3 regions of the Chitinimonas violaceus genome follow, and region 1 is predicted to be linked to each of the others. Evidence: predicted binding sites of a transcription regulator. Region 1 holds the regulator's gene; each other region holds the start of a gene.
What was found. Region 1 encodes FNR, which switches genes on or off when oxygen is low (the NO sensors DNR and NnrR bind a similar motif). Its sites were predicted from a motif close to TTGATNNNNATCAA; they were not measured.
Positions count from the first base shown of each region.

Region 2: the regulator FNR is predicted to act here: its motif matches at 5,681-5,694, upstream of ACUHMQ_RS08355 (GbsR/MarR family transcriptional regulator).
Region 3: the regulator FNR is predicted to act here: its motif matches at 2,688-2,701, upstream of ACUHMQ_RS17975 (universal stress protein).

Region 1 covers NZ_JBQXDJ010000028.1:41,816-49,594, reverse strand. The annotation lists gene ACUHMQ_RS11390 (hypothetical protein) at 1-101, opposite strand, end outside; gene ACUHMQ_RS11385 (hypothetical protein) at 264-539, opposite strand; gene ACUHMQ_RS11380 (DUF7931 domain-containing protein) at 713-1,183, opposite strand; gene ACUHMQ_RS11375 (sulfite exporter TauE/SafE family protein) at 1,189-1,863, opposite strand; gene fnr (fumarate/nitrate reduction transcriptional regulator Fnr) at 2,040-2,783, shown strand; gene ACUHMQ_RS11365 (hypothetical protein) at 3,005-3,298, opposite strand; gene ACUHMQ_RS11360 (LysR family transcriptional regulator) at 3,534-4,466, shown strand; gene ACUHMQ_RS11355 (hypothetical protein) at 4,457-5,167, shown strand; gene ACUHMQ_RS11350 (phasin family protein) at 5,280-5,852, opposite strand; gene ACUHMQ_RS11345 (HDOD domain-containing protein) at 6,057-7,779, opposite strand, start outside.
Region 2 covers NZ_JBQXDJ010000017.1:67,433-75,211, forward strand. The annotation lists gene ACUHMQ_RS08330 (flagellar assembly protein A) at 1-582, shown strand, start outside; gene ACUHMQ_RS08335 (RNA polymerase sigma factor) at 742-1,329, shown strand; gene ACUHMQ_RS08340 (hypothetical protein) at 1,326-2,399, shown strand; gene ACUHMQ_RS08345 (cytochrome d ubiquinol oxidase subunit II) at 2,393-3,406, opposite strand; gene ACUHMQ_RS08350 (cytochrome ubiquinol oxidase subunit I) at 3,403-4,764, opposite strand; gene ACUHMQ_RS08355 (GbsR/MarR family transcriptional regulator) at 5,063-5,644, opposite strand; gene ACUHMQ_RS08360 (transporter substrate-binding domain-containing protein) at 6,260-7,075, shown strand; gene ACUHMQ_RS08365 (hypothetical protein) at 7,204-7,779, shown strand, end outside.
Region 3 covers NZ_JBQXDJ010000075.1:2,776-10,554, reverse strand. The annotation lists gene argF (ornithine carbamoyltransferase) at 1-672, shown strand, start outside; gene arcC (carbamate kinase) at 682-1,617, shown strand; gene ACUHMQ_RS17975 (universal stress protein) at 1,790-2,629, opposite strand; gene ACUHMQ_RS17970 (diguanylate cyclase domain-containing protein) at 2,986-3,870, shown strand; gene ACUHMQ_RS17965 (HAD-IC family P-type ATPase) at 4,333-7,020, shown strand; gene mgtA (magnesium-translocating P-type ATPase) at 7,216-7,779, opposite strand, start outside.

The DNA.
Region 1 (7,779 bases):
TCAGCCGCTTTCGCCACAGGCACTTCCGGCGGAATAACCTCTTCCCTTTTACCGCAAGCAAGCAATCCCAAAGTAATTAGTACAACAACAAACTTGTTCATATTCCAACCCTTGTTCAATGTCCGTCATGCACAGTTGTCAGGAGCACAAAGCCCTGATCGCGGTTGCGCAATAGATCACGAACAGACTCTAACTAAGGCAACTACCAAAGAAAAAGCCGACCCAGGGTCGGCTTTTCATATGCGATTACTCGCTGCGCCAAATTATGGCTTTGGAGCTTCAGCTGGTGCAGGAGCGGCAGGCTCAGCGGCTGGGGCTGCAGCAGGAGCGGTAGGTTCAGCAGCAGGAGCAGCTGCGGCATCAGCAGCAGGGGCGGCAGGAGCAGCTGCTGCGTCAGCAGCAGGAGCGGCGGCAGCGTCAGCAGCAGGAGCTGCAGGTGCTTCAGCAGCAGGAGCAGCGGCTTCAGCAGGAGCTTCTTCCTTTTGACCGCAAGCGGCCAGACCCAAAGCGATCAGCGCAGCAACGAGGAGCTTGTTCATGGTTTTAACCTTAGTAAGTGTGAGTTCTAAATAAAACTTGTAAGCAATCGACCGTTGATCGAGGGCTTTGAAACCTTTGACGCATCAAATTCGACCGACGGCAAAATTCTAGCAGCTTTTAAGGAAAAAACCAGTGTCAAATTGCGGTGCAACATCAGCATCAACCTATCCTGTTAAATAGAAAGCCGGCGTCCCTCGCTCGGTGGCTCGGCCCGTGACCATAAATCATCGAATCGCTGTTGGCATAATGTTCGCACCGTTCCTGATTCACTCGCCTCACCACGCATGGAGGTAGGAAAAAAACGGCGCACTACTCCAGCCTCACTTAGCAGGAATTGCTCACCCGGTGCTTTATCAACTTCATTGCTTAGACGTATTTCTACAGCATGACCGAATACAGTTAATAACTCAGTCAGATGCGAACATTTACGCCAAAACCATGCATCATCGTGTAACAGGATTTTGACCCGCGCCAGATTCGATCCGGCCAGGAACTGACGGATTAATGTTGCCAATTCGGGTTTCTCAATACCGCTGCTACTTAAATCAGTATCAAACCAGTAAAGGCTCCGCTCAGCTTTGCTTATCAATTGCTGAATTTGATCCTGATAATCAAGCAGGGAATCAAAACTATTAGCAGACATAATCATTACCCAATGAAATAACGAAAGAGTCCAAACACACCATAAAGCGCGAGCAATAACCCAACAACTTGTCTAAGCCACACTTTCTGCCGCCAATGCAACAGTTGATTAGCTACCAAGCCCATCGCCATCAAGTTAGGCAATGTGCCCAATCCAAACGCTGCCAGGATAGCTGCGCCTGACAATGCAGAGCCACTCGCCAAGGCTGCCGTTGCTGCGGTATAGACCAAACCACAGGGTAGCCACCCCCATATTGCGCCGGCAAGGAGGGCAGCTGGCATGCTACGCAAAGGCAATAAAGCACTTAAACGGGGTTGAAGATGCCGCCATAACGGCACGCCAGCCCGCTCCAGCCGAGCCAACCAAGGCGACCATCCTGCAAGGTACAGGCCCAGCATCACAACCAATAACTGCGAGACCACATACAGGATTGTCTGCAAATATAAGGCTTGTGACGCCAATTCCAACGTTCCCGATATCCCACCAAGCAGCGCACCGATTGTAATATAGGCAGCCAAGCGGCCCAGATTCACAGCCAAAAGCAAATACACACGCTGGCCTGATATATTCAAGCCTAATGCAGTGACAAGGCCGCCGCACATGCCAAGGCAATGTACGCCGCCGAGAAAGCCCGCCAGAAACCACGCTGCCAAACCAACCAGATCTAATGTACCAAGCATAAGTAGAGTTTATTTCCAAGCCTCGTAGGCTTGTTTGAAGCGGCGCAAGGTCTGCTGCAAACGGGCTATCGAGGGTAAAACACAGCACAAAAACTGAAGTGTACGTTGGTGCATAGGAATTTTGAGCAACACATGCATTTCGCACCTACGCCCAATTCAGTGTTCGAGACCTTTTAATGTCCGGCATCCCAGAAGTCATTCCTCTCGTTGAACTACGTTCCAGTTGTGTTACGTGCAGCTTGCGCGAGCTATGCCTGCCTATCGGACTCGCTGCTGACGAGCTTGTCCAGCTTGATGAAGTTATCCGTCAGCGTGTCCCGGTGAAGCGTGGAAAAGCCCTTTTCCTCGCAGGCCAATCTTTTCATTCATTGTTTGCAGTCAGAACGGGTTTCTTCAAAACTACCATCCTGTCCGAAGATGGCCGGGAACAAGTCACTGGCTTTCATATGGCCGGGGAATTACTCGGTCTTGATGCATTGGGTGGGGGCAAGCATGCGTGCACCGCCATTGCTTTGGAAGACGGTGAAGTTTGCGAGCTACCCTTTACTCAGCTGGATAGCTTATCGCGCCAAATCCCGAGCCTGACACGACACTTCTACAAATTGATGAGTCGGGAGATTGTACGGGACCAAGGTATGCTGCTACTGCTGGGCAATATGCGGGCAGAAGAACGTCTCGCGGCTTTTTTGGTCAATCTGTCCCAGCGATTTGAAGCCCGTGGTTTTTCCGCCAAAGGCTTTCACCTTCGGATGACGCGGGAGGAAATTGGTAGTTATCTCGGCCTCAAACTTGAAACTGTCAGCCGAGCCTTTTCGCGCTTCCAAGCTGATGGCTTGATCAAGGTACACGGCAAACAGATCACCTTGCTGAACATCACCGCGCTAAAAGGGCTGCTCGGTACTTGCCATGTTGCCCAATAAGCCACAAAAACAAAGGCGACCAGATGGTCGCCTTTGTTTTTTTGTTTAAATTCGAGTTCCCAGAACCTGTTCAAAGAAACCCACTCACAGTCAACAGTCCAAGCCGTGCTTTGAAAAGTGGGCAATAGCTTGGTGCCTATGAATCTCCATACAGTCAGGATCAGGGCTTAGGTGCTGCTCTGCACCCTGCTGACAGCTACTCGCGACAGATCGCACAGGTTCTAAGGCGTCAGATGGGCTTCGCTATCATCTTGATGCGGCTTGTTGAAGTCGACAGGGCAATAACGATTGATCTCGCTACGATCCCGCTCGAAGAAGAGCGTTAGGCCACTCGACAGGCCAGCAAACAACCAACATACAAAAAAACCACATGAATAAGCCACAACACGGCTCTCAAATAAAGGCTCACCGCTAAAACTCAATTCGAGCGGGTCAAAGAGCGTGAAGAACAAACTATTCAAGATACCCGCTACCAGAAACGAGGGCCAAAGCACCAGGATAGACTTCAATTTCATGCGGTAGGTCTCCATGATCAGATTCCGATCTTGCGCCGGAACTGGAAAGCATCCTACTCTCGGCTTCGCCCAAGGAAAACCCCTATTAATCAATCACCTATTACTAAAACTGATGCTGCGGCGCAGCATCTATTCAGGCGATTCGATGAATATTTCAGCAAACTGAGCAGAGTCGACCATACTTCTATGGCAGTTGCTTGTTAATACTGAGCCTAACTACTTCGGAATCCTTGAAATGCGCTTGTCGCTCGATGCCCTGGTCGTCCTCGACGCTATTGATCGAAAAGGCAGTTTTGCCAGTGCTGCCAGTGAGCTACACCGAGTACCTTCAGCAATTACCTACACCATACAAAAGCTTGAACAAGATCTAGACGTACTGATTTTTGATCGCAGTGGGCATCGCGCCAAACTCACACCAGCCGGCCAGGAATTGTTGCGTGAAGGCCGACCACTGCTTGATGCCGTGCTTGCCCTTGAAGCACGGGTAAAGCGAGTCGCGACAGGTTGGGAGCCCGAACTGCGTATCGCGGTTGGTGATCTCATCGATTTCGATGTATTGCTGGAGTCCATTGCAGCCTTCGACCGCGTTGGTGGTGAAACACGGTTGCGTTTCCTACACGAAGGGTTCGGTGGCGTTTGGGATGCGCTGTATACCGGACGCGCCGACCTTGCTATCGGCGCACCGGATGAAGCACCACCTGGGGGCGGGTTTCGTAGCCAACCCCTAGGTTGGGTGGAATTTGTTCTTGCCGTTGCCCCACAACATCCGTTGGCACGTGAGCCACAACCGGTACCCATGCATATAATCAGAGCGCATCGGGCAATTAGCGTGGGCGATAGCTCACGTATTTTGCAGCCCCGCACATCCGGTTTATTGACCGGCCAAGCGACACTTACTGTCGCGAGCCAGCGCGATAAATTACGCCTGCAATTGGCAGGTATGGGTGTTGGCTTCCTGCCTCGGCGCAGCGCCGCCCCTTATCTGGCAAGTGGAAAGCTGATAGAACTACGTGCGGAGGAAGAAAAACCGGTCGCGCAACTGAACGTCGCCTGGCCCAGCAAATTACGTGGCAATGCATTACGTTGGTTTCTCGAACATCTCAGTAACGAGGCCATACGACGGCGGCTCTGTGAGCAATCCGAGCGGGATGATCTTATATGCGATTAATTGTAACGGCCGCACCGGAAACAGTGCAGACCAGACTGGAACGAGCAGGTTTGAGTAGCTCAGTCTGGAATGGCACTGGTGCAACTAAACCACCGCCAGACAAGCGTGAAGCCTCTGTATGGCTTTACAACGGTTCGACTTTGCCTGCCATCAAAGACCATGACCTGCTTATCTATGCAGCTACCCCCATACCCGACCAGCTGCCAGACAATGCCATTACCGTGGCATGGCAAGACAGTCCATTCGCCAGTCAGTATGGCTTTCAGTTGGCCGCAGGCGGAACTATCGAGATGTTAAAGCGCGCGGAAGATATCCTGGATACGCTTGCACCCATGCCCAGAGGATGGCTGCATGCCGGCGGGCACCTGGCGCCGCAATTCTTGTCGCAACTTGCACAGGAAGTAGGTAGTGGCTTATTGGGACTGGCCACAATGATACATACCATCCCCTTCGCCACATTTCACCCGCTCTGGGTTGGACAGCAACAATTACAAGCCAAGATTACAACGCTTGCTGCTGCCTATTTGCAAAACAGCCAGGATGAAGACTACCGACCGTTTCACGCCCAACCGCCGCTTTTTGACTTCATGTCGGTGCCGGTCAGTGATACAGACTCACCAGCACGCCGCTTAGCACACGTGCTGACGTGGCTTAGTAGTCACAGCAACTTTTCAAAGCCACCCCAACCAAGCAGACAATAAAAAACCCCACGCAAAGTCGTGGGGTTTTTGCTATCTGCTCGCCAACCGAAGCATGAATCTTTTCAGCACGTTATCGCGCCGACAGCCGACTCCCGCAGGTCAGCAGGTAGATTTACGCAGCAACATTCGGCGACGACTTGCGCGATGCGCTCTTTGCCACACCAGCGGCAGCCTTGGCCGAAGTCTCTGCAGCAGCAACGCCTGCCTCGGCAAAGTCACTGGTCACCTTCTTAGCGGTTTTGGCAACAGTGTCGTAGGCGGAAGCCGCGGTTGCCACTGCTGTTTTAACAGCAGAAACCATGATTTCAGAACCGGCTGGCGCTTGCTTCACCGCTTTGTCCAGGCTGGAAACCAAGTTTCTATTGAATTCAACAACCTGCTCTTCAACAAATGCGCCCAGCTCAGCTTGTGTGCTGCTGGTGGCTTCATAGACATTTTTTGCAACAGCCAGCGCCTTATCTACAGCAGGTTGCGAGATATACTGCTGCAACGCAAACAGGCCCTGCATATCTTTCACTTCGGAGAATGCCTTGGCGGTAGTGGTGTTATCGGCGATCAGATCGCGGGCAACATCGAGCTGCAGGGCAAAGAAACGCTCAGCACCGGCAAGGGCAATGTTAGACAAACGGATCGACTTTTCTACTTGAGCTTGGCCGAGTGCGGCGAAATCGGTGGTAGCAAACATTATGGTCTTCTCCTAGCTTGACATGGGTAGTTGCAACTGCGTTCAGATTAAAAAATCTTGCACCGCAGCATTAACCCATTATGAGGAGTACCATAATTAGAGTCAACAGATTTTGTGCAATGCACAAAATGATTGATTACTAATTTTTCGTTATTTAACAGCCACTTGAAAAGTAGAGCAAAAATGCTATTGCGGCGACGCAATTTAAGCAGGTGTTTTCTGCCGAATCGCTAAAATCGCTTGATTACGCAAAGTCTTACATAAGGACAATTCCTTGGGTCCCAACATCAAACTGCCCGCCTCGAGATTGTCGGCATAAAACACCCCAACGATCTTTCGGTCAATCACAACCGGCATCAACAAAAAGGTCTTTCCCGGCCCTATCTGCCGGAACCAAGCTGGAATTCGATTTTGTATCCCCGGATTATCAATATCCTCAATCAACATGTCGGCATTCTTTGCCAGCGTCACACGGAATACATCCGCACTATCGTCAAGCGGCAGGCTGAACTTTGGCAGGAACTGATCGATATCCTCGCCAAAGCCGAAACGACCCACAATCGCATTACGTTGCACACTACGGGTGGCAATCAATGCACGCTGCGCCCCCAAACTACGATAGAGGGTTTCCAGAATAATGCGCAGCAAATCATTCAGCTTGAACTCCCCGATCAAGGTCTCAGCCACCTCCTGAATGCAGTTCGCCAAGGCGTCGATAACCAAAGGCCTGTCTTTGACATCAGCTTTAATGGCATCAAGTAAAGGTGGTAGATCTGTAGGCGATGCGACGGGCACCGCTTCCTTCCCAGCCTCAGCATCTGCTGCTACTTCTTCATCATCTGGCTGGCTGATAGTCAGTGCGGGCAAACCCGCCAGCTGGCGTAAACGCAACAACGCACCATCGGCCTGGGCATCCAGACCAAACACGGCAGCCTCGTGCAGGGTCTCCTGGACCGCATCATTGACTGCAACGCGAAGGTCCCGCTCACTCACACGCAATGCATCGCCAAATTGGTCACGCACGCGTAGAAACCCTTTGAACCGCGTCGGTTCATCATCGGCCAACGTAGCCTGCATCAAGCCGGCACCTGCATTGGCAAACAGCCGCAACCAGTCGCTATCCTGGCGCGGGGCGCGGGCTTTTCCGCTTTCGGAGGCTAAACTGCTAATCAATTTATCGGGCAGATTCCAGGATCGGGCTACACCCATGCCAAGCTCAGCGTAAGTCATGCCAATCTGTCGTTGCGTGGCGACTTCCTCACGTTCCCCCTTGGCAATCAGTCGATCTATTTCCTGCGACTCCTCGTGGAAATAGAAGACCGTCAGCATCTTTCCCAGTAAGTGGAACATGCCTGCAACACGGGCCTCCTCCAGATCACGGTAACCACACTTTTCCGCCAACTTGCGGGAAATCAGGCTGGCGAAGAATGCCCGCGCTACTTCCTCTCGCAATGCCCCAGCCTGCTCGCAGTTATTCAGATGTTCGATCAATACCAGCGCCAATGCCAGCGACTTCACTGTATCAAAACCCAACACCATGACTGCACGGGAAATCGTACTTGCCCCACCACTGAATTGGCTATGGCTGGCAGAGTTGGCTAGGCGCAATACCTTATTGGTTAATGAAAAATCCCGCAGGATCACGCTGGAAAGTGCCTGTAGCTTTTCTGTATCGGCTTCGGCAATGCGATTGATTGCACCCACAGCACGCGACAGTGCAGGGAAATCATCGGTGTTTTCCATACGACGAAGAAGTTGGGGCAACGGACCCATACTTTCCTCATCAGCAGCATCCTTCGACTCACCAAGGCTGTCCAGATACGCCAACAAGGCTGTACGCAAATCCAATGGAGATCGAAACGCCGGATACGCAGGATTTGCCGACACGCTTGCGACGATAGCCTCCAGGCGTGGATCAACATCGGGT
Region 2 (7,779 bases), on a different contig from region 1:
GTCGAGCACGGGCTGATCGAGGCACGGGGAGATATCTCGATAGAACGTGCTGTACGGCAAAGCGAGCTGACCGCAGGCCATATCGTGAAGGTGGGTGATGCTGCGAGCGGCCATATCATGGGCGGTCATGCACGGGCAGGCTTGACGATTCAGACCGGTATCCTGGGCGCCAACTCAGGTACGCCTACCCATGTACAGGTGGGGTTCGATCCCTATCTGACGCGTGAAAAACACAACAAAGAGCTGCAGCGTAAGAAGAAGCTGGAAGATTTCGCCAAGGTCCGGCAATTATTGGAGTTTCTTGACCAGCACCCAGCCAAAGGCGAGGGTGGTGTGCGTGAGAAGGCGGAGCACACGATAGCGGCGGTTGAAGAAGAGATTCATGCCTTGGATGCGGAGCTGGCCAAATTAAGCGTGCAGATGGAGCTGAATACGGGAGCCACCGTCGTAGTGGGTAAGCATGTGCATACGGGGGTTGTTATCCATATCGGCCAAAAGCATTGGGCAGCCAGGGATGATGGTTCCGGCGGGACTTGGCGATTGGATGAAAATGGCGAAATAGTGAGTGACTGGGTGAGTTAATCCTTGTTCCCCCGTGTTCATGACGAGATTTCCTGGTTTATTCCACCCTGATTCGACTGTTGCATCGTTAGATGTAAAAACCCGTTCAACGTCTCGCTGGTTTTCGTTCGACTGCTGTCACCTCTCGAATCCAAAGTCCTGTTCAGACTCTTAATAACAATGCAAACACTAGGCACGTTGGACGACGAAGCGTTGATGGCATTGATCGCCCTGGGCGAAATTGCAGAACCGGGACGCGAGCTTGTATTGCGGCATCAGCGTGCCTTGTTCAATCGGTTGGCTTATCTGACGCAAGGTGATAGGGATACTGCGGCCGACTTGGCGCAGAAAGTCTGGGAAAAAGTACTGACGAATGCAGGCAGCTATGTGGGCAAGGCGGCATTTAAGACCTATCTGCATACTATTGCGCGCAATACCTTTATCGATTGGTTGCGGGTGGAGCGAAGTCGCCAGCAGATATCGCTGAATCAGGATTGGGACGATGAGACCACGACTGCACCGATTGAGTTGGCCGATGAAGGCCCTCAGCCCGACGCATTGGTGCTGGCAAGTCAGGACACCAGCCGGGTAAGAGAAGCCTTGTACCAGTTGAGCCCGATTTATCGTGAGGCTTTGATACTCCGCTATATGGAGGACATGAGTGTGGAAGAAGTTGCTGAGTTGACCGGCCAAAAGTTGGAGACCACCCGCACCCGTCTGCGCTATGCCAAGACCCAATTACGCACCTTGTTGGAGTCGGAGCGATGACCCAGCATGCTTCTAACGAGATAGCGTGGCGTGAACTGTTGGGGCCGTCCCGCCAATTCACGCAGGATAGCGCCGCTGTCATGCCTGCGGGTCTGGCCGGCTTGCTTGAACAGTTGCATCGCAATGCTGCACCGCTGCGTGAACAGTCGATTGCCAAGTTGAAGGCGGGGGAAATATCACTGCCACCCGCAGCACGCAGCTGGTGGTTGGCTAAACTGGAAGAAACCCAATTGCAAAGCCTGTTGCAACAGGAGGGTTTGCAATTTGATCTGTCACCGGCCTTAAACCATCAAATGGAGGCACTGTTGAACCGACTCGACATGGCAACGCTGAATAAGCCGGCTGTTGTAGCGCGGCCAGCCAAGAAGCAAGGATTTTGGGCTAGGTTGGTCAGCGTGTTTCGGGACTACGACCGTATGGTATTGGCAGGCTTTGCACTTGCTGCGGCGGCATTGTCAGTGGTGCTGGAAGTACAAAACAGTGGCGAGCTGGGTTTGGATGAATCCTGGTCTCCTTCCAGCAGCCACCATATACCGGCAAGTGATGCTATTCCTGCGGGGGGCGCAAGCCGGGCTGAGGCGCAAGTGTCGGGCGATGTTGCTGCATCAAGGCAATCGGGTCACCAGCGCGATATAGCCCATGCAGCACCACGCATTGTCGCAAAGTCGACCCAGCCACAGGCTCCAGCAAAGAAGGTGGTGTCTGCACCTAACGCATCCGGCAATGTGGCGGCCCGTGAAGAAGGGATGGCGCCCCAAGCTGATGCTGTAGCGCCCCCGCCAGCCCCCGCCCCCGCTGCGCCTGTACCGGCTGCTGCTTATGAAAGCGCTGCCCATCAGGCGGAACCGGTACCCCGCTCCAAACTCATGCGCGCACCGGTTGTTGCCCCCCTGGTGGCGGATACGACGGCTGCACAGATTGAAGCGTTGATGAGCCAAGGGGAAGTGCGCCAGGCTCATCTACGCTGGTGTGAACAACGGCAACGCCAGCCGGATCTCGATCAACAGATACGCCCAACCTATCGCGATCAGCTGTTGCAGCTGAGTTGTCCCTCAACGCTGGCTCAGTAGTAGCTGAGCGCTTTCGCCTTACCCCAGAACACCCGGTAAGCAAAAATGGTGTAGGCGATGATGATTGGCAATACGAAGCAGATGCCGATAAACATGATCATCAGAGATTCCGGCGCGCTGGCTGCCTGCCAGATGGTAATGCGTTGCACGACCAGATAGGGGAACAGGCTGTAGGCAAGGCCGTGGAACGCCAGGATGAAGATACCCACGGTACAGGCAAATGGCACCCAGCACCATTTATCCTGTGCGGCGGGCATATGGGCCAGACTGCGATGGATCACCACAAACAGCGCAGCAGTCATCAAGGGAATCGGCGCCAGCAGAAAGGCATTGGGAAACGAGAACCACTTGGCGAAGATTTCCGGGCTGACGATAGGGGTGGCGATAGAGATCGCTGCCACGCCTGCGGCTGTCAGCCATACGCTCTTGCGCGCCCAGCTTACCGCCAGGGTCTGTAATGCTCCCTCGGTTTTCATGATCAACCAAGTCGCGCCCAGCAATGCGTAGCCAGAAGCCAGCGCGAATGCGGTGAACAGGGCAAACATGGCCGATTCCCAGCGCCATTCAAAGCCGACTATGTAAAACCCCAGCATGCCGCCTTGCGCCAGCGTTGCCAGTAGCGACCCGGCATAAAAAGCGCGGTTCCACCAAGGTTTGTGGTGGGCGTGCGCTTTGACCCGAAAGTCGAAGGCGACCCCCCGCAGGATAAGCCCGAACAGCATCAACGCCACCGGCAGGTAGAGTGCGGTAAGAATGACACCGTGGGCAAGTGGGAATGCAACCAGCAGGATGCCGATACCCAAAACCAGCCAGGTTTCGTTGGCATCCCAGAAAGGGCTGATCGACGCGATCATGGTGTCTTTGTCGGCATCGTTGGCGCGGCGAAGCAGAATGCCGACCCCCAGGTCATATCCGTCGAGAATCACATAAGCGAGCATGGAGAGGCCCATCAACGCCATAAAGGCGATAGGCAACCAGCCGGCGGGTGTGGAAAGATCGGGTGTCATATGGCGGTTCCTTCAGCGATAGTCGGCTGGGCGGGGAGGGGTACGGCATCCTTTTCGTTTTTTACCTGTCGGGCTTTGCGGGCCAGGTAGAAGATGACGGAGATGTAGGCGACGATGAGCGCCGTGTAGAGCGCAAGGTAGGCAATCAGCGTTGTAGCAATCATGCTTGCCGGCACTTTGCTGGCAGCTTGCGCAGTGGTGAGTACGCCGTACACGAGATAGGGCTGCCGGCCGATTTCTGTGACGTACCAGCCCGCCAGGGTGGCTACCCAGCCCGAGAAGGTCATGGCGACGAGTATTCTGGCCATCCAAGGTGCCGGTTCACCCCGCCGCCTTAACTGCCAGCTGGATAGCCAACTCGCGGCAAGCATCAGCATGCCTATGCCGACCATCAGGCGGAAACCCCAGAACACGGGCAGCACGGGCGGGTGTTTGCCTTCGAATTCATTGAGCCCCCGTATTTCTCCATTCAAATCGTGAGTGAGGATCAGGCTGGCAATCTTGGGGATACCGATAGCGTATTGATTGCTGCGGGTTTCCTTGTCCGGCAGAGCGAACAGCAGCATGGGCGCGCCACGTTCGGTTTCCCATACCCCTTCCATGGCGGCGACCTTGGCGGGTTGGTGTTGCAGGGTATTCAAGCCATGCTGGTCTCCAACCACGATCTGCAAGGGGATCAACGCGGCGGCGAGATAGATGCCGGTCTTCATTGCTGCCAACACGCTGGGGTCGCGATCGTTACGCAGCCAGCGGTAAGCGGACAAACCTGCCACAAGGAAGGAGACCGTCAAACCCGACGCCAGCAACATATGGGTAAGCCGGTAGGGCATGGAGGGATTGAACAGAATGGCCAGCCAGTCAGTCGCGTGGGCCTTTCCATTGATCATCTCGAACCCGACAGGGGTCTGCATCCAGGAGTTGAGCGACAGGATCCAGAACGCCGATATCGATGTGCCGAAAGCGACGAGAAAGGTTGCCAGCGTGTGCACACGGTTCGACACACGATTGCTGCCGAACAGCATGATGCCGAGAAAGCCTGCTTCCAGAAAAAAGGCAGTCAGCACTTCATAGGCCAGCAGCGGCCCGGCGATATTGCCCACGGTTTCCATATAGCCCGGCCAATTGGTGCCGAATTGGAAACTCATGGTAATGCCGCTGACAACGCCAAGCGCAAAAGTCAGTGCAAAGACCTTCACCCAGAAGCGATAGGCCAGCATCCATTTGGTGTCGCCAGTGCGGTTGTAACGAAGTTTGAAGAACAGCAGCACCCAGCTGAGGGCGATGCTGATGGTGGGGAAGAGAATGTGAAAACTGATATTGGCGCCAAATTGTATGCGCGCCAGCAGCAGGGGGTCCATGATGCTTGCCTCAAGTAAGAACGACGGTTTTGCCTTGCCTGCCAGGTATTTTGAAGGACCGCAGCCAAGTACTAGGAGCGGTGCTTCAAGATGCCCGGCGGGGCGATGACGGCTGATAAAACAAAGCAGGGCGGCAGGGGGACCAGGCGTTTGCGATGTCCCCCCACCGCGTTAGCCTGCATGCCGTCAGCTTGGTTAGAGCCTGTTTTCGACTTTATGCGTAGCTGCGATCAGGGTCATGTGCTGCTCTGCGGCCTGATGACAGCCATTTACGAAAGATCGTAAGCAGGTTCTTAGACTAATCAGTCGTTTTTTGCTCCTCTGATGTTTTGCTGCCCATACCAAGCAACAGGCGGTCTTTGATTTCCAGCAGCTTGGTTACTTTGCCACCTAGCTTCATCAGCTGGGCCAGGGTTTTTGAGTCGAGCTTTTGCACATCGCTGAACCACTCGGTAGTGAGTTCAATCAGATCGTGCATTTCCTTCATACGATCTTGTGCGTGTTTTTCAGCATCGGTGGCCGGTTCCGCCATCAACGCATCACGGAGCATCGACAGCGTAGGGTCGATCTCGCGCTTGCGCCGCTCTTCGGCGAGCGTACGGAAAATAGCCCAGACATCCTCGGGGGCCGAGAAATACTCACGCCGATCCCCCGGCAGATGCTGAAGTTTCACCAGTCGCCAGGACATCAGCTCTTTCATGCCCATGCTGATATTCGAGCGCGAAAAACCCAGCGCTTCGGCCATCTCGTCAGCATTCAATGGGCGCTCAGATATAAACAGCAGGGCATAGATCTGGCCTACTGTACGGTTGATACCCCATCGGCTGCCCATTTCACCGAAGTGCAGCACAAAGGTCTGGACGAGTGGTGACATAGTCATTGCATTTCCTGAATTTTCAGTAATTCTTGAAATATCTTAACTTACATCAAACCGAATGTGAATATATTGATGTAGGCGGATGGAGTGACAAGGGTCGGAGAGGCTGAGAGGTACTGTTTCGTAGGGGTGCTAAGCCATTGGTTCCCGCCTTGGGGAGTGAAGAGCCTGGTTAGAACTGGTTTACGATCTTGCTGCGTAGCCATGATCAGGGCTTCTGCAGCTGCTCGAGACAGATCTCTGTAACAAGCGCTTAAGAGCCATTAACAAAACCCTTCTGGCGTTGTTGTGTAAGCTTGCCGTAGCCACCTGTCTACGCTTGCGTGCCTAGCCAGAATCACTTAGCTGGGTTTTGTGAGCGACTCTAAGATTGGGTGAAATAGGTTGCGATAATAGTGATGTATTTCTTGGGGAATGACCGGATAGTGAATTTTTATATTCCAGTATTAAAGTCACCCCAATTAATGTAAAGGCTTGATTGCTTGCTGGGGAAAATCGCAATGCGACTTCCTCCAATGGGGCTTACCGCAGCTAGCACAATGCCTAATATCTAACAGTAAGGACACGGGCATATAATCGCAGATTGTAATCTGCTGTCTTTGCTTTGGATAATTAGTGATGAAGTTGAACATTATATTTTCGGCCTTACTTGGCCTGTTGTCATTAAGTGCTGCAGTTGCTGATGATTTGGATGAAATTAAAAAGCGCGGTACCTTGGTTGTAGGTGTAAAGAAAGCCACACCACCATTTGGTGAATATAATCCGAAGAGTAAAACCATTTCTGGCTATGACGTGGATTTTGCCATGGCGATTGCTAAACAGCTGGGAGTGAAAATCGTTGTAAAAGGTTTGGAGCCGGCACAGCGTATCCCCAGTTTGCAAAATAAAGAAGTGGACATGATTATTGCTACGCTGACTAAGACTCCGGAGCGTGAAAAAATCGTTGATTTTAGTCATGGTTATTTTGTTACATGGCAGAAGTTTGTTACGCCTGTTGGTCGAGTAAAGAAGATTGAAGATCTCTCAGATAAAACAATTGGCACGGTTACAAGCTCTACAACAGAGAAGCAGTTATACCGTGAAATACCAGGTGTAAATGTCGTTCTGTTTTCGGATCATGACAAAGCCTTTGCGGCACTCAGTAAGGGTATGTTGGACGCGGTAAGCGCGGAAGAGCCGATTCTTGCTGGTCTGTTGAACAAGATGCCTAACAAGGAAAAGTTTGAAATCCCAAATCTGAGTCTTTCGTTCGAGGTGTTCGGTATTGCTGTACGCAAGACTGAGCACAAAGAGGAAAAGCGTTTACTGAAGGAAGTGAATAAAACCATTGTTAGTATGGAAAAATCGGGTGAAGCCAGCCAGATTTTCTCGCGGTGGTTTGGGCCGGATTCAAAAGCACCAATAATCCGTATGTTCCAGATCAGTGCCAAATAAGTTAGATATGCATCTTTAGTGATCTTTTCTTGAGTAGTTGTAAAGCCTGTTAATGATCTTTTTCCGAAAACAGATCATTAACAGGCTTTTTGTATGGGAAGCAGGTACAACGCATAAGGAGTAGATATATGACAATTGGGCAGCCATTTAATCAGCAGTTCAAGGCTGGCGATGTGATATATGGCATCAGCCAGGCTAGAGCACCTTATGTGAATTCGTTACCTGCCGGTGTGGCGCACCATTTGCGATCCGTGGGCCAATTCTTGATTTGCGATGAATTCAATAACCGGACATTTGGTCGGGTTCCTGTACAAGATTTTGGTGTGGGCGAGCCGCCGAGCACTAAAAACAACATCAATGCTAACTTGGCTCATCATAAGCAAGTGGATTATTTGAGCCCATTGCAAAAGGCAGCCTTGCAGGAATACTACGATGCGTTAAAGGGGACGCGTTATGCACCGCTTGAGGCAGTGAAAACACAAATCAGCACGCTGCTGCAAAAAGGGAACCAGAATACTGAGGATATTATCTTCAGACGAGCATGTAAGTTTGGTCTGCAATTTGTTATCCAGCAACGGCGGGGGACTGTCCATTTTGCATTGGATGTGCCACCCCAGTTCGGTATACCCGGTAATCGTATCGACAGTCTGGATGTAGTAACCCGTGAGCAACATGCTGGACATGTCCCTATCACCACTTCTGAA
Region 3 (7,779 bases), on a different contig from region 1:
TTTCACCAAAGCGTCGTGGAGGACCTCGCGCGATTTTCTTGCGTACCTGTCTGGAACGGTCTGACCGATGAAGCGCATCCAACGCAGGTCTTGGCTGATTTACTGACGATGGAGGAATTTGGTGAACGCCCACTGCGCGAACTATCGTTTTGCTATCTGGGCGATGCCCGTTTCAACATGGGATGCTCGTTGTTGATCGGTGGCACTCAAATGGGCATGGACGTGCGTATCGCGGCACCTACCAATCTGCAGCCACCTGTTGAACTAGTGGCGCAAATGCGCGAATTGGCGCGTACAACCGGTGCTCGCATTACGATCGAAACGGATCCGAGGATAGCCGTAGCAGGCGCTGATTTCCTCGATACCGACGTTTGGGTTTCGATGGGTGAACCAGAGGCAGTCTGGAAAGAGCGTATCGACCAACTACTACCCTATCAGGTAACCACAGCGCTAATGCAGGCGACAGGTAAGCCGCATACGCGTTTCATGCATTGCCTGCCCGCTTTTCATAACCTGGAAACTGAAATCGGCCGGCAGGTTTATGAACGCTTCGGTCTTGCGGAAATCGAAGTGACAGACGAAGTATTCGAATCCGAAGCATCCATCGTATTCACTCAAGCTGAAAACCGTATGCACACCATCAAGGCGGTCCTGGTTGCCACGCTTGCATAAGAAAAGTCCATGAAAATTGTTGTTGCATTGGGCGGCAACGCCTTACTCAAGCGCGGGCAGTTGTTAAGTGCGCAGAATCAACTGGAAAATATCCGTTGTGCAGCCGCTCAGATTGCTCGCTTGGCACATGAGCACACGTTGCTAATCACCCATGGCAATGGACCTCAGGTTGGGTTGCTTGCTTTGCAAGGTGCAACCTATGGCGTCGTGCCACCCTACCCCATGGATGTGCTTGGTGCCGAAACTGAAGGCATGATCGGTTATCAGCTAGAGCAAGAGGTTGCCAATCTGCTGCCTGCCGAGTGTACCGTTGCCACGCTGTTAACACGGGTAGAGGTTGATCCGAACGACCCAGCTTTTACACATCCTACGAAGCCAATTGGACCGGTCTATACACGGGATGAGGCTTATCATCTCAACGCAGATAGAGAATGGACGATGGCAGCCGATGGCGCAGGCTTTCGCCGCGTAGTTGCCTCTCCCCAGCCACTGCGTATTGTCGGGTTGGCCCCAATTCGATGGTTACTGGATCATGGTGCCGTTGTGATTGCTGCGGGCGGTGGTGGTATCCCCGTGACGCGAATTTCAGGTAGCCACAAATTACAAGGTGTCGAGGCTGTAATTGACAAAGACTTGTGTAGCAGTCTGCTGGCGCAAAACCTGGATGCCGACTGTTTGATCATCGCAACCGATATAGAAGGCGTATATCTTGATTGGCAGCAGCCTAATCAGCGAGTGTTGAAGAATGCATCACCTGCATTGCTTTGTGCCGAGTCATTTGCGACGGGCTCCATGGCGCCTAAAGTCCAGGCCGCGTGCCAATTCGTTCAAGCAACAGGTAAGAGGGCCGTTATCGGCCTATTGGACCAGATAGAGGAAATGCTGGCAGGCACTGCTGGTACCCTGATCACCCCCGACCTTGCCAAGCCATGTAAACACAGATGAGACTCCCATCCTTTATCAGCATTGGCAGCTAGTGTTTTAGGGCACCCCACTTGTTGTTATCGTCTGGCCCGTTCGAAACAGGACCGATTGCGAACAGCTTGACAGTACAAAAGCTTGTTGGCGCTTACGGTTGATAGTAGAACGGGCGATCCAGGTATTTGGAAGTAGGCAATTAGTGAGACAGTAGTACAGGGACAGTCATTGTCTGCAATATGGTTCGGCTCGTGCCGCCCAATACCAATTCCAGCAACCGCGAATGCCCATATAGTCCCATTACGATCAGGTCCACATTCATATCCGCTGCTGAATTCAGCAAGGTATTACCAACATTGCGGCTCAAGCCTGACTCGCGCTTCACCTCGACGTTTATGGCATGCCGAGCCAGAAAAACTGCAATATCCGCACCAACCACTTCGCCATGTCCATGCTCGCTGACCTGAGGATTGACGATCATAACTGTTACTTGCTGAGCGCGTGCCAATAGTGGCAATGCATCGGCAACCGCTCTTGTTGCTTCGCGTCCCGCATCCCAGCCAATCAAAATATGATGGCCAGGTAAATCGAATTCACCTGCGTAGGGCAATACCAGCACAGGCTTACCTGAGCCAAGAACAATTGCTTGCGGTAAGCCGGATGGCGTATTTCGCCCTAGATACTTGCGATCATCCTGTCCTAGGATCGTCAGATCATGATACCGGGCATTGACACAAGCTGTGTTGATGGCAGAGCCGATATATTGGCGCCACTCGGTTTGTACGCCATCAACCTGTTTTGCCTCTTGTTCAAATATTGCACGCGCTTTGGCAGCATCAACCTCTAGGTTGCGCTGCAGAATGTCGTAGACCTCGGGTACACGGTCACCATTGAAACCGATAACTTCGCTTGGGCGATCTGTCACATACAACCCTGTTAGTCGTGCGCCATGCTGCTGAGCTAACTTGAGTGCAAAACTGACATGTTTTGCTACTCGTGGTCCACTATCTACGAGAACCAATACACTCTTGTAGCTCATGTTCTTGCCTCCTGTTATGTTTACGCCTCTGTTTTACCCTCAATAAAGCCATTTGGATTTGATCAAGATCAAGTTTGCGATATTGAAGAAAGTGCGAAGAACAACTGGAGCCCATTCCATGCACCGGATTCAGATTAGGATCCATTTCTGATATGTAAAGCGGGGGTATGACCGTATGTCTCCCACCATTCAAGTCAAGGTGGTAGAGGATATCTGCAGCTGTAATTTAGTTGTATAACTAACAAACTTGGAGAATAGGAAAAGCTCAGTATTGCAACTGCTGATCCAGACATCACATTTGGCAAAGAAAACCGATGTTTACAGCACTACTGATGTAGATACATGCGAGGGGTCCCATGAAGCGGACAGCGCAAAAACTACTGATTCGGGCCTTTGTCACCGCGGCAAATGCAGTCATGATTACAGACCGATATGGCCATATCGTGTGGGTAAACAAAGCATTGTGTCGTCTTAGTGGTTTCAACGAGGATGAGCTGCTCGGCAAGACACCTAATATATTGCGTTCCGGCGTCCAAAGCGCAGCATTCTATCAAGTGCTCTGGGAAACTATTCTTGCTGGTCAACCCTGGCAAGGCGAGTTGGTTGAACGAAGCAAGGATGGAACGCTCTTTACTGTCAACCAGATTATCACGCCATTATTTGATGATGAGGGGGCCATTACTCATTTTATTGCCATTCAACATGATATGACTTCGCAGGGTAATGAGCGCGAAAAAATAAAACACCTTGCGTACCATGATAGTTTGACTGGTTTGGCTAATCGACAGTACTTCCTTGATATGCTGGCTAGCGCCATTGATGCTGCAGCCAAGCAGCATAAGATGCTTGCAGTAATGTTCCTGGACCTAGACCACTTCAAATCGGTAAATGATAATCTTGGCCATGCTATTGGCGACAAACTGTTGATTGCCGTCGCGGGACGACTTTTAGGTGCGGTTAGAAAATCTGACCTAGTAGCTCGATTAGGTGGCGATGAATTTACTGTGCTCGTGACAGACTTGGCGGACATTAATGATGTGAAAGCTATAGCGAACCAGTTGGTGACAGCCATCAGCCAACCCTTCGTCTTTGATCAATTGCAAGTCCTTACCCATCCCAGTATTGGTATAAGCCTCTATCCCCGCGATGGAAGTTCAGCAGACGAATTGCTTGCCAAGGCAGATGCGGAAATGTACCGCGTCAAAGCACAGGGTGGGAGCGGGTGGCGATTGGACACTTAGGACTGAACGACAGTGAACCCATTAGTCTCGTATCTCTAGCGCAATTGCATAACTATCATTCGGCCGCTAATTCACTCATCTCAGACGGAAAGCCAATTGCTGCATGCCCTAGTTACTGACATGCTATTCATCAATTTATTTAGTGTGCATCAGGACGATAGCAAATTCTGTTGCCAAACTGTGGCAATCTAAGTTTCTTCCATGCAGTGACGCATTTCGTCCTCTTCGTAAATAATATGGAATAAAGATCAATCGGACTTCACAATCACCCGAGGTGATTCACTGTACGCCTATTTAAATCTAGTGCAGAACTCGCAGTTGCTGACGCGATCATAATGGTATGTGCGCCATTTCTTAGTCTGGATTGATTGTGAATTAGCGCCAACTCGTGGAGCTATTGATGATGGTAATAGCTACTGATATCTATTCAATTCAGCGCAGAGCTGTGAGGAAAAACTGGTCATGTCTGATTGGCACGCCCTACAAGCGACCCAGGTGACAGAGCTGCTCAAGGTCGATCCAGATAAGGGACTTGATGATCATGACGCCTCTGAACGATTGCGCACTCATGGTCCCAATCGACTGAACTGCCGGTCCGAGCGTAGCCCCCTATTACGGTTTGCCACGCAAATCCTCCAACCAATGATTCTGGTACTGATAACCGCAGGTACGGTTACTGTCCTACTTGGTGAATGGGTCGAAGCTAGCGTGATCTTTGGTGTTGTGCTGATTAATGCACTGGCTGGCTTCATCCAAGAGGGAAAAGCTGAGGCTGCCTTAATGGCACTGGCAGAGTCGGTGGCTACTGAAACCACAGTGGTCAGAGACGGTACACATCGCAAGCTAAATGCCATAGAGATTGTTCCCGGCGATTTGGTTGTACTTGCAAGTGGCAATAAAGTACCGGCCGACCTACGCCTGCTCGCCAGTAAAGCGCTTCGTACTATTGAAGCAACCCTAACGGGTGAATCTGCAGCGGTGAGCAAAAGTACGGCAGTGCAGCTAATCGATACACCATTGGCAGAACGGCAGAATATGGCTTTCGCTGGCACTTTGGTGGTGGGCGGCCAGGGTATAGGGGTTGTTACTGCCACAGGCGTTAGTACGGAGACTGGGCGGTTATCCCAGCTAATCTCGCAGGCACCAGTACTAACAACACCATTGATGCGCAAAATGAACTTGCTCATCAAGCATCTGCTGCTGGTGATTCTAGTCTTGGCTGCACTCTCCTTTGCCATCGGTGTACTACGTGGGGAGGCAACCTTCGACATGTTCATGGCGGCCGTTGCACTGGCGGTAGGTGCAATTCCGGAAGGATTACCGGCAGCGATGACTATTACCCTGGCTATCGGTGTAGCCCGCCTGGCCAAACATCAAGCAATTATTCGCAAGTTGCCCGCGGTCGAGACCTTAGGTAGTACCACGGTTATCTGCTCCGACAAAACTGGCACATTGACCGAGAACGCCATGACAGTCCGTGAGATCTGGGCGGGCATGACCAGTTTTTCCGTAAGCGGGCAGGGTTATGAGCCGTCTGGCGGCATTGTCAATGTCGAGCAACCTGCCACTGTCAGTGGTGCGCTGCGTGAGGTCCTGTTGGCAGGTGTGCTCTGTAATGATGCACGTTTACTTCGCGAAGGCCAGAACTGGACAGTGGCAGGGGATCCCACTGAGGCAGCGCTGTTGGTAGCGGCACGCAAAGGAGGCTTGGACGATACCACGCTGAACACGATTTTTCCCCGGTTGGACGAGCTACCCTTCGATCCAGACCGTCAATACATGGCCACCCTGCACGAGATTGAAGGCATACAAGTTATCTGTGTTAAAGGCGCTGTAGAGAAACTCCTACCTGCTTGTACCAGCATGCTGGATAGCCAAGGCCATGAGTTACCGCTGGTCTCAGGGGTTATCCAAGCAACAGCAACTCGGATGGCAGATGATGGCTTGCGGGTGTTGGCATTGGTACGCTCCGAATTGGGTCCCAATCAACAACTCGAACATGCCAATATTGGGTCTGGGCTGGTGTTTCTTGGCCTTGTTGGCATGCTCGACCAGCCCAGGCCTCGTGCCATTGCTGCGGTACGTACCTGCTACGCGGCAGGCATTCGCGTGAAGATGATTACTGGCGATCACCCTGGAACAGCAAGAGCTATTGCTCGCCAATTAGGCATCATCGGGTACGACGGCCAAGCGCTGACTGGTGGCGAACTGGCATGCCTAGATGAGTCCGCTTTGCGCAAAGCTGTCATCGCTGTTGATGTATTCGCCCGCGTCGAGCCTGAGCAGAAGTTGCGACTGGTGAGGGCTTTGCAAGCCAATGGCGAGGTAGTTGCCATGACAGGTGATGGAGTAAACGATGCACCAGCACTCAAGCAAGCAGATATTGGCATCGCCATGGGCTTAGGTGGGACCGAAGTGGCTAAAGAGGCTGCCGCGATGGTTCTTACTAATGACAACTTCGCCACTATCGAAACCGCTATCAAGGCGGGGCGCGGTATCTATGACAATCTAATCAAGTTTTTAGTCTGGACTATTCCGACCAACGCTGGCGAGGGGTTAGTAATCTTCACTGCCCTCTGTACCGGCACAACGCTGCCCATCACACCATTGCAGATTCTGTGGATCAATATGACTACGGCTATCCTACTTGGGCTGATGCTTGCATTTGAGCCGGTCGAGCGTGGCATCATGCAACGCCCACCGCGACTACCAACAGCCCCAGTGCTTGAGCGAGAACTAATCCTCCGCATTCTCATGGTCGGGTTTATGCTGCTGCTTGGTGCCTTTGGCATGTTTGAGTTGGCGCTGTATTGGGGTCACTCTTTGCCAGTTGCACGTACCATTGCCTGTAATGTCTTCGTGATGGTGGAAATTTTTTATCTATTTAATTGTCGATCCCTCACTCAGCCATGTTGGGTTAATGGCTGGTTTACAAACCAATGGATATGGATTGGCAGCGGTACTATGTTGTTGCTGCAATTAGCCTTTACATACCTCCCAATCTTTAACCAAGTCTTCCAGACAGCCCCGATTGAGATGCTGGACTGGGTATCCATATGTACGTATTCCACTTGCTGTGCTCTTATAGTCGAGGTGGAAAAGCATTGGCGCTTAGCCCAAAGGAAACCTCACAAGCCTGTCCACCCCTAGACAAAAATTCATACGGTGTTGCCTACAGTCTGTCTTGGAGTTTTTTATTCAACCGATGACAGCAGCAATTACGAATCAGAGTAAAGCTAAGAAGATAACTAGTTGAGTAGCCAGAAGGAGTCTCCCCCTGGCTCTCGCGCAACCCTTAGAACCTATCGGGTTGTTTGCCTATGTCGGGATTTTCGGCGGTTCTGCCTATTGCCAACCCCAGCGGCGACGGTAAATGCCCTTCATGGCCTGCGTGAGCCCCATATATGCCAGCATGATCAGCGGCAGGAATACAAAGTACAGCGGTGGTAGTGCCTGCAACTTGAAGTAATGTGCCAACGGCCCCATCGGCAGGAAGATGCCGACCGCTATGATGATGCCAGTCATCACCAGTAGCGGAGTGGCAGCCCGACTCTGGATGAAGGGTATCTGCGGCGTGCGGATCATGTGCACGATCAGGGTTTGGGTCAGCAACCCGACGATGAACCAGCCGGACTGGAATAGCGTTTGCTGTTCGGGAGTCTGTGCGCCAAACACAAACCACATCACCGCGAAGGTGGTGATGTCGAACACGGAACTGATCGGTCCGAAAAATATCATAAAGCGCCCGATGTCCTCCGTATGCCAGTGCTGCGGTTTTTGTAGCAGCTCTTCATCAACATGATCAAATGGGATAGCAATCTGCGAGATGTCATACAGCAGGTTCTGTACTAACAGGTGCATAGGCAGCATCGGTAGGAACGGAATAAAGGCAGAGGCAACCAGCACTGA